DNA from 4 places in the Sodalis sp. RH22 genome. Region 1 is predicted to be linked to each of the others. Evidence: predicted binding sites of a transcription regulator. Region 1 holds the regulator's gene; each other region holds the start of a gene.
The links. The regulator Fur, encoded in region 1, represses iron uptake genes when iron is present. The targets are predictions, from matches to a motif close to ATAATAATGAGAACNACTATCAA.
Positions count from the first base shown of each region.

Region 2: a site for Fur is predicted at 1,443-1,465, ahead of ACL2XN_RS01240 (TonB-dependent siderophore receptor). Genes of this name have one in related genera too.
Region 3: a site for Fur is predicted at 1,319-1,341, ahead of ACL2XN_RS25265 (Nramp family divalent metal transporter). Genes of this name have one in related genera too.
Region 4: a site for Fur is predicted at 1,734-1,756, ahead of bfd (bacterioferritin-associated ferredoxin). Genes of this name have one in related genera too.

Region 1 is NZ_CP178731.1:2,309,942-2,313,113, reverse strand. Features, by position in the region: gene alsR (transcriptional repressor AlsR) at 1-768, opposite strand, end outside; gene fur (ferric iron uptake transcriptional regulator) at 1,333-1,803, opposite strand; gene fldA (flavodoxin FldA) at 2,159-2,674, opposite strand; gene ybfE (LexA regulated protein) at 2,853-3,152, opposite strand.
Region 2 is NZ_CP178731.1:287,813-290,984, forward strand. Features, by position in the region: gene ACL2XN_RS01235 (YncE family protein) at 84-1,163, shown strand; gene ACL2XN_RS01240 (TonB-dependent siderophore receptor) at 1,511-3,172, shown strand, end outside.
Region 3 is NZ_CP178731.1:5,536,755-5,539,926, reverse strand. Features, by position in the region: gene ACL2XN_RS25265 (Nramp family divalent metal transporter) at 41-1,279, opposite strand; gene ACL2XN_RS25260 (NupC/NupG family nucleoside CNT transporter) at 1,663-2,847, shown strand; tRNA gene ACL2XN_RS25255 (tRNA-Ala) at 3,003-3,078, opposite strand; tRNA gene ACL2XN_RS25250 (tRNA-Ala) at 3,145-3,172, opposite strand, start outside.
Region 4 is NZ_CP178731.1:4,453,665-4,456,836, reverse strand. Features, by position in the region: gene ACL2XN_RS20125 (prepilin peptidase) at 69-812, shown strand; gene bfr (bacterioferritin) at 954-1,433, opposite strand; gene bfd (bacterioferritin-associated ferredoxin) at 1,507-1,701, opposite strand; gene tuf (elongation factor Tu) at 1,876-3,060, opposite strand; gene fusA (elongation factor G) at 3,132-3,172, opposite strand, start outside.

The sequences.
Region 1 (3,172 bases):
CAAAATACGGGCCGAAGCGTTTCTGCCTAATAACGGCGTTTCCGGCGCCGGTGAACAAATATTAAAATCAGCCAGCTGGGCTATGGGGGAATTGCTGCTATGGGTAATACAAATGATCTTGGCCCCATTATCCTTGGCAATCGACACCACCCGTTTCAGATCGCTGGTGCGGCCCGAATGGGATACCACTAACGCCACATCGCCCGGTTGCAACAGGGAGGCCGACATCATCATCAAATGCGCGTCCAGGTAGGCATTGCAACGCAAGCCGATTTTCAGGAATTTATGCTGCACGTCCGCGCAAATGGAATTAGAGCCGCCGACGCCGTACAGCTCGCGCTGATGGCCGGCAAAAAAGCATTGGGCCGCCTGCTGGATGACGTTGGCGTCGACTATCGCCTGGCCTTCGACAATGGTGCGTACGGTCAGGTTAAACACTTTGTTGACCACATCCTCCGGGCTGTCGGTGGGCGAGAGTTCGGCGGTGATATCATGGTCGGCATGATCGAAGTACTCGACGATGGCGCTGCGCAGCTGGCGAAAGCCGCTGAAACCGAGAATTTTCGACACCTTGACAATCATGGCTTCCGACAGGCCCAGACTCAGGGCCACCTCTTTGATCCCCGAGACGTCGGTGAGGTTGCCGGGAGATAAAAACCACTCCACTATCCGGCTTTCGTTTTCAGTCATGCCTTCTTGTTTAATACGAATATAAGGAGCAATGCCTATGCCGCGCGGCATATCGTTTTGCAGTTCCGCATCATTCATCTGGACTATCTCTGGTGATTAACATTGCCTGTCACTATATCACCATGGCGAAAGTTTAAAATCTGCTGCGAACTTCACGTTTTTTATTAATTTATAAATTAACTTTTTGTGTAAAAATCGAGTCATCGATCCGGGTTAATTTCAGGAAGGTATTTTTGGCTATATTAATTCAATAAAATCATATAATTAAAATGTATCTTTTGTTGTCGCTTACTGCTGACAGCGAAAAATAGCTTTATCATCAGATTCACAGAATAATTTACCCGGTGAAAAAATCGCAATAAAAACGCTGTCGTTTCAATGGATTACGCAAATTAGCCCAAAATAGCGTCCCAGGGCCTCTATTTATTCTTTATTTATTTTTATTTTCTGTGAAGTTTTCTGGAGTTTGCCGGCGGTGAGCACGGCGGTGATTGGCGGATACGACGCTTGTCGACGCGCTTCGGGAAGGAAACGTTACCAGGGAAGGGGACGGGCGGCGTTTAGCCTCATTGAAAAAAAATCGTTGCAGGGTGAGAAAGCGGCGCGATAACAGCCGCTTTGGAGAAACGGACCGCGCCGCGGTTATTCTTTTACGCCGTTGAGCATATCGGCGTGATCGTGCAGCGTTTCGTCTTCGCGGCAGTTGCCGATTTCACAATGCCCATACAGATATAAGCTATGGTTGGTCAGCTTGATATTGTGCCTTTTGGCAATATCACGCTGGCGCGCTTCGATGAACTCGTCGCGAAATTCGATAACCTTGCCGCAGTCCAGACAGATCAGGTGGTCATGATGATACTGTTGCGTCAGTTCAAAAACGGATTTGCCGCCTTCAAAATTGTGGCGGGTTACGATACCGGCGTCGTCAAATTGGTTTAGCACGCGATATACCGTGGCCAGGCCGATTTCCTCACCCATATCGATCAGTTTTTTGTACAGATCTTCCGCACTGACGTGATGGCATTCCGGATCTTGCAACACTTCCAGAATCTTCAGTCTGGGAAGGGTGACTTTCAGGCCGGCCTTCTTCAATGCAATATTATTGTCAGTCATGCGGGTTTAGTCCTGTTACTTTGATAATCTGATTGTAGGCTAACTTAGCCTATAACATCGGTCGGCCCGAAAAATGTGACGCCGTCTCATTATAAGACTGCCTGTCCAAAATGAAAACCGCGCCTTGTTAACAACTATAGCCCGTTTCAGGGGGCGAATTCTGCAACATTTTGCTAAAAAGGGTGGAACCGCTGCGCTATTGTACCGCGTTGTGGATAAAAGTTAAAAACTTGTATCTATTAATTTGAAAGGATTTAGTTATCAGTGAGGTTGGCGGCGCCGTCCCGACGCCATGACGGCAACCGATTCCCTTGCCGGGCGCCGCGGCGGCGGCACCCTCCCGCACGGCTTGACTTTAGCTGAGCTGCAATTCAGCGCTGATTTGCTTCACCCAGCCGTCCACGCGTTCATTGGTCAGCTCGGGCTGGCGGTCTTCGTCAATGGCCAGGCCGATGAAGTGATTGTCGTCCGCCAGTCCTTTCGACGCTTCGAAATGGTAGCCGGCGGTGGGCCAGTGACCGACGATGGTCGCGCCGTTGGGCTCGATAATGTCGCGAATGGTGCCCATGGCGTCACAGAAATATTCGGCGTAATCCTCCTGATCGCCACAGCCGAACAGCGCCACTTTTTTGCCGGAGAAATCTATTTCTTCCAGGGTGGGGAAAAAATCATCCCAGTCACATTGCGCTTCGCCGTAATACCAGGTCGGGATGCCGAGCAGCAGGGTGTCGAACCGCGCCAGGTCTTCTTTACTGCTTTTGGCAATGTCATGAACTTCGGCAACATCCGCACCCAGTTGCTTCTGAATCATTTTGGCAATATTTTCGGTATTGCCGGTGTCACTGCCAAAAAAAATGCCTACAGTTGCCATGAATTTGAAAACCTCTTAAATATTATGGATATGTTCCGTAACAGAATCAGCGATGCTCTGCGGCAATCATAGCAGACCCTAATGCGGGGAGAAACTCGCCGGCCGGGTTTTGTCGCAAATTTGCCCCGTTCGCGGCCTTGGGCCCTGGACGGGATGGCGCTTTACCGGGCCGGCAAGTTTACTCCGGATGCGGATCCGCGCCTTGTTGCCGTTCAAGCTCGGCCAGTAAAATCAATTCGATCAGCTCGCTGCGCGACAGGTTTTGCCGGTAGGCCAGCTCATTTAACGCATCCACCGCCTCGGCGTTGATTTTCAGCTCCACCCGGCGCAGGCCGCGCTTTTTATCCCGGCGCAGCTGGTTACGCTTGTTGATGCGCAACTGCTCATCGCGGGACAGGGGGTTCGTCTTCGGTCTTCCCGGGCGCCGCTCATCGATAAATAAATCCAGGGTGGTGCGGTCCGTTTGTTCTTTTGCCATAGGTCATGAAGGGATTGTGC
Region 2 (3,172 bases), 2.0 Mb from region 1:
TGCTTATTGATGCAATGTGAAACCCCTTTTAGCTGCCTGGCGCTGGCCCGGCGGCAACCTCAATTCATTGAAATGGAGATAGTATGGACGTGATAACGACCACCGGCGGACGGCCGGGGCCACGCGCGGCGTATGCGCTGCTGCTGGCTGGCGCGCTGTTGTTTACCCTGGCCCAGGAGGCCTGGGCGGCACAGGAGCCGCTGCGCAAACCCGTCGGCAAAGGCGCTTACGAGATGGCGTACAGCACGCAAGGCGACGCGCTTTACCTGGCCACCTCGCAAAGCCGCAAGCTGGACAAAGGCGGGGTGGTATATCGCCTCGACCCCGCCACGCTTGATATCACCCAGATTATCCACAACGATATCAAACCCTTCGGCGCCGCCATCAATACCAAGACCGATACCCTATACTTCGGCAACACCGTCGACGGCGCCGTCACCGCCATCGACGCCAAAACCGGCGCGGTAACAGGCCGGCTGGTGCTGGATGGGCGCCAGCGTTCTGACACCGTCAAACCGCTGGCGCCGCGTGAGCTGGTGGTGGACCAGGAGACCAATACCCTTTATATCGCCGGACTGGGTGAGTCCAGCGTGATATGGGTGGTGGACGGTGCTACCCTGACCCTGCGCGCCACCCTGGACGATATCGGCAAAATGGGCACCGGGCTGGCGCTGGACGCGGCGGCAAAACGCCTGTACGTGACCAATGCCGACAACGAACTGCTGTCCATCGACACCGTCACCAACAACGTGGTGCTGCGCAAAAAGCTCGATGAAACCGCGACGGAACACTTTTTCCTCAACCTCAGCCTGGACCCGGCGACGCACCGCGCGTTTATCACCGATTCCAAACAGCCGCAGGTGCTGGTGGCGGATACCCGCAACGGTAATATCCTGGCGAAAATCGGCGTGCCGGCATCGCTGGCGGTGCTGTTTAACCCGACGCGCAACGAAGTCTATGTGACCCACCGCCAGGCGGGGCAGGTGAGCGTGATCGACGCCAAGACCTATAACGTGCTGCGCACCATCGCTACCCCGGTGCACCCGAATAGCCTGGCCCTGTCGCCCGACGGCCAAACGCTGTATGTCAGCGTAAAGCAGGCCTCCAGCCGCCAGCAGGAAGCCACCAGCCCGGATGACGTGATGCGTATCGCGCTGCAGTAATACCCGGCAGGGCGCGACGGCGTCCTGCCTGACCCTTTCCGATATGCCGCCCGCCCCGGAACTGGACGTGCCGGGGGCACGGCGCAAGCGGGTTGCCCAACGGCGGTGGCAGGCTCTGGGCGCTTACCCGATTACTGCTGATATTCTCCAACAACCGGCTTTGCATTCCCCATTCAAGACGTCGCAGAAAGCGCGCCTGGCTCACGCACTGGTATGCTCAGAAAACCACCGTTCTTCACATTAAGGAGAAAATGTGAAGAATTCCCGCATTCATATACAATGATAACGATTCTTATTACTATTCGTATTCTCTTGGGAAAATATAAATTGCAATAGGATCATAATAAATGTGTGTAACTAAAAATTTCACTATGGGACCGCTCGCCATTTTATTCACCGCCATTTTCAGCAGCGGCGCCGGCGCCGAAACGACGGGGGAAACCGACAGCGAGGACGTGATGGTCGTCAAGGCCACGGCCGAAGAGGAGCTGAAACAGCAGCCCGGCGTATCCATTATTACCGCGGACGACATTAAAAAAGAACCGCCGGTAAATGACCTGTCGGATATCATCCGCAAAATGCCCGGCGTCAACTTGACCGGCAACAGCGCCTCGGGCAGCCGCGGCAACAACCGCCAAATCGATATCCGCGGCATGGGGCCGGAAAATACGCTGATCCTGATAGACGGCAAACCGGTCACGTCGCGTAATGCGGTGCGCTACAGCTGGCGCGGGGAGCGCGATACCCGCGGCGATACTAACTGGGTGCCGGTGGAGATGGTCGAGCGGATCGAAGTGTTGAGAGGGCCTGCGGCCGCGCGCTACGGTTCCGGCGCTGCGGGCGGCGTGGTGAATATTATCACCAAGCGGCCGACCAACGATTGGCACGGGTCGTTATCCCTGTATACCAACCAGCCGGAGGATGATAAGGAAGGCGCCACCAAACGGGCCAATTTCAGCCTGAGCGGTCCGCTGATCGACGATGTGCTGACCATGCGATTGTACGGCAATATCAATAAAACCGACGCCGACAGCCCCGATATCAATACCCAGCAAAATGGCTCCTATGCCGCCGGCCGCGAAGGGGTGCGCAACAAGGACATCAACACGCTGCTATCATGGAAAATCGATCCCCGGCAAAGCATGGACTTCGAATACGGCTACAGCCGCCAGGGCAATATCTACACCGGCGATACCCAGTACAGCAATGGTAACGTCAGCAGCCTGGTGCCGACGCTGTATGGCGAGGAAACCAACCGCATGTACCGCCAGAATTATGGCGTGACCCATAACGGCGTCTGGGACTGGGGCCAGTCCCGCACCGGCTTCTATTATGAAAAAACCAATAATACGCGCCTGATGGAGGGGTCGACGGGACGCGTAGAAGGCATGATCAATAGCGACACCTTCTCCACCAGCCGGCTGGAGAACTACAAAGCCAATACGGAGCTGAATATCCCGCTGAAGTTATTGGTGGATCAAACCGCTACCCTTGGCGCCGAATGGAACCGCGAAGAGCTGAACGACCCGGCATCGATGCATGCCACCAGCCAGACCAATGCGAACATCGGCGGTGTATCGGGCAATCCCGCGCTGCGCAGCAGTAAAAATAGCGCGGAATTAAGCGCGCTCTATTTTGAAGATAATATCGAAGCCCTGCCAGGCACCGACCTTATCCCCGGACTGCGTTTCGATTATCACAGCAAGTTCGGCGCCAATTGGAGCCCCAGCCTGAATATGTCCCAGGAGCTCGGCGATTTTTTCAAGCTCAAGGCGGGCATCGCCCGGGTGTTTAAGGCGCCTAATCTGTATCAATCAAGCGAAGGGTATTTATTGCGCACCAATGGCAACGGCTGCCCGGCGGGGGTCGCCACCGGCGCCTGCTACCTGCTCGGCAACGATGACTTAAACCCGGAAATCAGTATCAACAAAGAGATCGGCCTGGAATTTACTGCCAACGGCTATGACGCCGGCATCACTTATTTCCGTAACGATTACCGTAATAAAATC
Region 3 (3,172 bases), 2.6 Mb from region 1:
TAGGGTGGCGTATCGGATAGCCGGAGAAGATAAAGTCCGGTTACAGGCCGAACGCGGTGCCCACCATCAAATAGCCATTCAGCGTTACCACCACCGCCACGATAACCCACCCCAACGTCTGGATCAGGCGCGAGTTCACCATGTCGCCCATCAGGACGCGGTTGCCGGTAAAGGTCAGCAGCGGCACCAGCGCCAGCGCAATGCCGAAGCTGAGCAGGACCTGGCTTAATACCAGGATACGGGTCGGGTCCAGCCCCATCATGATAACCACAAAGGACGGCAGCATCGTGACCACCCGCCTTACCAGCAGCGGTATGCGAAAACGCACAAATCCCTGCATCACCACCTGCCCGGCCATGGTGCCCACCACGGTGGAGGACAGGCCCGCCGCCACCAGGCTTAAACCGAATACCGTCGCCGCCGTATGGTTCAGCAGCGGCGCCAAGGTCAGGTAGGCCTCATCCAGATCGGCGATGCCGGTATGCCCGCTGAAGTGAAATGCCGCCGCCGCGGTGGCCATCATGGCCAGATTGACAAAACCGGCGGTGGTCATGGCGATGGCCACATCCAGTTTAGTCGAGGAGTAGCGTTGGGCGCGGTTGCCGTGCAGTCCGTTTTGCGTCAAGGAAGAATGCAGGTAAATCACATGCGGCATAATGGTGGCGCCCAGCACCCCGGCGGCCAGGAAAACCGCGTCGCCGTTCGGCAGGCTGGGCAGCAGCATGCCTTTACCCAGTTCCGCCATATTCGGTTGCGAAAAAAACAGCTCCGCGATATAGGCGGCGGCGACAAACAGCAGCAGCCCGCCAATGACCAATTCCAGTGGTTTTTGACCCCGCTGTTGCAACATGAGGATCAAGAATGTGGCGATGCCGGTAATGATTGCGCCTTGCAGCAGCGAGCAGCCCAGCAGCATTTTAAAACCGATGGCCGCGCCGACGAATTCCGCCAAATCGGTGGCCATGGCAATGATTTCAGCTTGTATCCAGTAGGCCCACACCGCCGGGCGCGGGAAGCGATCGCGGATATGCTCCGCCAGGTTCTTGCCGGTGGCGATACCCAGCTTTGCCGACAACAGCTGGATGAGCATGGCCATAAAGTTGGCCCACACCACCACCCAGAGCAATCGGTACCCGAAGCTGGCGCCCGCCTGGATATTGGTGGCGAAATTACCGGGGTCGATATAGCCAATCGCCGCGATAAACGCCGGGCCAAGCAATGAGAGCTTTACCTTGCGTGATGCGCGATTGACACCGTCCGCAGTTCGGCTATTCAGCATATCAGTGACCCTTATGATCCATCGAATTAGCTTCATCCTATCCAAACGATAATAATTATCAAGCGCATTTAGGACGTTTCGGGTTATCTCTGCGATAGATGACGATGATGATGAGCATAAAGGGGGCAAAACCCAGCCTAATGACAGTTTCATCCCTAATTGGACCGGCTTAGAAGCGCCAATGGGTTACTAAATTACATTAGCACACTATTAACATAATTGGATATAAATTTAACTTTTTTCGCGACTTATCTGTGACCGCCTCGCTATCCTCATCTTCTGCTAGAGGATTTTTATATATTTGCAACTTATAACTCGTTTTTAGTTCGACCGTTACATAGAATGAGCGGCAAATTATTGCCTGCCTCATAACTGGAGCAACTATGTCCCGGATTTTTCATTTTGTCCTCGCTCTTGCCGTAGTGGCAATCCTGGCGTTATTGGTCAGCCACGATCGTAAAAAAATCAGGCTGCGCTTTATTGTTCAACTATTAGTCATTGAAGTCCTGCTTGCTTATTTTTTCCTCAACTCGCAGATTGGATTGGGTTTTGTGCAGGGATTCTCGGCGCTGTTTGATAAGTTGCTAGGATTTGCCGCCGAAGGGACAGGATTTGTTTTCGGTAATATGAATAAACAGGGCCTGGCATTCTTTTTCCTGAATGTGTTATGTCCGATTGTATTTATCTCGGCCCTGATAGGTATTTTACAGCATATCCGGGTGCTCCCTTTTATTATCCGCATCATCGGTACCCTGCTGTCGAAAATTAACGGTATGGGCAAGCTGGAGTCGTTTAACGCCGTCAGTTCGCTGATCCTGGGGCAATCGGAAAACTTCATCGCCTATAAGGATATCCTGGGCAAGATGTCCGAACGCCGGATGTACACCATGGCGGCCACGGCGATGTCGACGGTATCGATGTCCATCGTCGGCGCCTATATGACCATGCTGGAACCGCGCTATGTGGTGGCCGCTCTGGTATTGAATATGTTCAGCACCTTTATTGTGCTGTCATTGATCAATCCCTACCAGGTCGGCAAGGAAGAAGAGCTGCAGATGAGTAATCTGCATGAAGGACAGAGCTTTTTCGAAATGCTGGGTGAATATATCCTGGCGGGCTTCCGGGTGGCCATTATCGTCGCGGCCATGCTGATTGGCTTCATTGCCATTATCGCCGCCATAAACGCCTTGTTCAGCCTGGTGTTCGGCATCAGCTTCCAGGGCATACTGGGGTATATATTTTATCCCTTTGCCCGGGTCATCGGCATCCAGGGCGACGAGGCGCTGCGGGTCGGCAGCATCATGGCCACCAAGCTGGTCTCCAATGAGTTTGTCGCCATGATGGATTTGCAAAAGGTTGCCGGCCAACTGTCCGCGCATTCCGTCGGCATCCTGTCGGTATTCCTGGTGTCGTTTGCCAACTTTTCATCCATCGGCATCGTGGCCGGCGCGATTAAAGGCCTGAACGAACACCAGGGCAACGTGGTATCCCGCTTCGGCCTGAAGCTGGTGTACGGCTCGACGCTGGTCAGCCTGCTGTCCGCCGCCATCACCGGTTTGGTAATTTAAACCGCCGTCCATCTTGCCGTCATAACGACGGTGCGGTTGGGGCCGGGGAAACCCGGCCTTTTTTATAGGATTGACGCGATAAATCGAGGCGGCGCCAGGCATGCACGCACAAGATATAAAAACAAAAAACCGGCCAGAAGCCGGTTTTTTTAATGTGGTGGAGCTAAGCGGGATCGAACCGCTGACCTCTTGCATGCCATGCAAGCGCTCTCCCAGCTGAGCTATAGCCCCAACGTACTTCCTGGGTAACACGAACACCGTCGTAACACATCATCATATCAGGCCAATCGAGGTGATTGGTGGAGCTAAGCGGGATCGAACCGCT
Region 4 (3,172 bases), 2.1 Mb from region 1:
GGCGGCGGCGCCGATTTCAGGCAGGCTTATGCCAGCTGGGATGCCGGGATAAGGGAAGGAAGGTGCGCGTGATAACGGTATTGTCGGTTTTCTGCCTGCTCTTGTATGGCGTCATCATGGGCCATCTCGCCCGGCGCATTCTCGGATGGGCCCGCGCGCTGCCAGGCGCCACGGCGGCGCGGCGCGGGCCACTGCCGGGCGGCGGTTGCGCCGGCGGGGGACGGTTGGCGTATGGCCGGCTTACGGCGATCTCCGGCCAGCGGGCTTCCGCGGCGCCTGGGGCCCGCCGCGCCGCGTGGACAATGCTGTCCCGCCAGATGTGGAAACGGCGCTGCGAGGCAAGCTGCGCGCTGGCGTTCCTGGCGGCGTTCGCCGCCCTGCCGGCGGAACGCCTGGTGAGCGGCCTGGTGTTCAGCTGGTTTTTATTAACGCTGAGCTGGATTGACTATCATACCCTGCTGCTGCCCGACCGGCTTACCCTGCCCTTCCTGCTGTGCGGACTGCTAAGCCCGCTTGGCGAGCCGCAATCGCTCTATGTCGGCCTGCTGGGCGCGCTGTGCGGCGGCGGCGGCCTGTGGCTGCTGAACGGGGTGTTTTACCGGGTGAGAGGCTACGCGGGGCTGGGCGGCGGCGATATCAAGCTGCTGAGCGGGCTGGGGGCCTGGCTGGGATGGCAAGCGTTGCCGCTGTTATGCGCGAGCGCGGCGCTGACCGGGATAGCGTGGTGGCTGCGGCGCCGGACGGCGGATAAAGACATTCCCTTTGGTCCCTGCCTGGCGCTGGCAGGCTGGTGGATATACATCGGCCCTTAGCGCCACTGCCCGGCCGCACATGACAATGCGGCCAGGTTACGCCGGAAACGCGGCAGCCAGGAGCCGATGCGTATCGGTCATAACCGTCGCATCATGCGCAGGCGTTGCTTTATCATTATTTAGCGGGGAACAGCCTGACGCCTATTGCGCCGCATCTTTTAACTGGGACTGGAGATAGTTCTGCAGGCCGACCAGTTTGATTAAATCCAGTTCGGTTTCCAGGAAATCGATATGGTGCTCTTCGTCCGCCAATATCTCGATCAGCAGATCGCGGGTGACATAATCCCGGACGCTGTCGGCATAAGAGATGCCTTCGCGCAGATCCTGCGCGCCCTGCAGTTCCAGGTTCAAATCCGAACGCAGCATTTCCTCGACATTTTGCCCGATGTTAAGCGTGCCCAGATCCTGCAGGTTAGGCAGTCCCTCCAGGAAAAGAATACGCTCGATATAACGATCGGCGTGCTTCATTTCATCGATGGATTCGTGGTATTCAATGTCGTTCAGACGCATCAGCCCCCAGTTCTTAAACATACGGGCGTGCAGGAAGTACTGATTGATGGCTACCAGCTCGTTGCCAAGCAGGGTATTGAGATGGGTGATAATTTGGTCATCGCCTTTCATAATTCACTCCTCCGTTGCGGTAATGTACAGAATATAACCGCGTCAGAGTAAATCAAGGTAATAACCCTACTAATTATGCAATTTTTTCAAACGGCACTAACTGCTGTAATTCGTCTTCCATAACCAACCGGGCCTTGCATGCGCATTTACCGCATTTATTCGCCACCGGCACGACACTTTTAAGTTCTTGAAACGTCTTCGGTTGGTAGTTTCTTACCGCCTTGCGTATGGCAGTATCGCTTACCGCATTACACAAACAAACGTACATTTTTCATACTCATTAAAATCAAATTAGGCATAATTTAAATGAGAACGAGTGTCATTTCAATAGCAGAACTATTTTTGTTTTGTAAATATCCGTCGCCGGTAAATAACCGCTTCTTTTTGCAGCAAATAAAAAAAGGGCGCCAAGGCGCCCTTTTTTGCATAAAACGGAAATGTCTTACGCGATAACCTTGGCAACCACGCCGGCGCCAACGGTACGGCCGCCTTCGCGAATAGCGAAACGCAGGCCGTCGTCCATGGCGATCGGGGCAATCAGGTTAACAACCATTTTGATGTTGTCGCCAGGCATAACCATTTCCACGCCTTCCGGCAGTTCGATGGTACCGGTCACGTCAGTGGTACGGAAGTAGAACTGAGGACGGTAGCCTTTGAAGAACGGCGTATGACGGCCGCCTTCATCCTTGGACAGGATGTAGACTTCGGATTCGAACTGGGTATGCGGGTGGATTGAACCCGGTTTAGCCAGTACCTGGCCGCGTTCCACGTCGTCACGCTTGGTGCCGCGCAGCAGGACGCCGACGTTTTCACCGGCACGGCCTTCGTCCAGCAGTTTACGGAACATTTCAACGCCGGTACAAGTGGTCTTGATGGTGGCTTTGATGCCGACGATTTCAACTTCTTCGCCCACTTTAACGATGCCGCGTTCCACACGACCGGTTACCACGGTGCCGCGGCCGGAGATGGAGAATACGTCTTCGATAGGCAGCAGGAACGGCTTGTCAATCGCACGTACCGGTTCCGGGATGTAGGTATCCAGGGCTTCGGCCAGTTCGATGATTTTAGAGGTCCAGGCTTCGTCGCCTTCCAGTGCTTTCAGCGCGGAACCACGGATTACCGGGGTGTCGTCGCCTGGGAAGTCGTACTGGGACAGCAGTTCGCGCACTTCCATTTCAACCAGTTCCAGCAGTTCTTCGTCATCGACCATGTCGCATTTGTTCATGAAGACGATGATGTAAGGAACGCCTACCTGGCGAGCCAGCAGGATGTGTTCGCGGGTCTGCGGCATCGGGCCGTCGGTTGCGGCAACCACCAGGATTGCGCCATCCATCTGGGCGGCGCCGGTGATCATGTTTTTCACATAGTCGGCGTGTCCCGGGCAGTCTACGTGCGCGTAGTGGCGGGCCGGGGTATCGTATTCAACGTGGGACGTGTTGATGGTGATACCACGGGCTTTTTCTTCCGGTGCGTTGTCGATCTGATCGAAGGCACGGGCGCTGCCGCCGTAAGCTTTGGCCAGCACGGTGGTGATGGCGGCGGTCAGGGTGGTTTTACCATGGTCGACGTGACCGATGGTGCCGACGTTAACGTGCGGTTTTGTACGTTGGAACTTTTCTTTAGACACGGCTATATTCCTTACTCTTATGCTCTCCCCCATTGGAGAGAGCACGGGATATTAATTGTAGACCCTAAAGCTTATTTACCGGCTTTACGGGCTTCGATAATGGCCTGAGCAA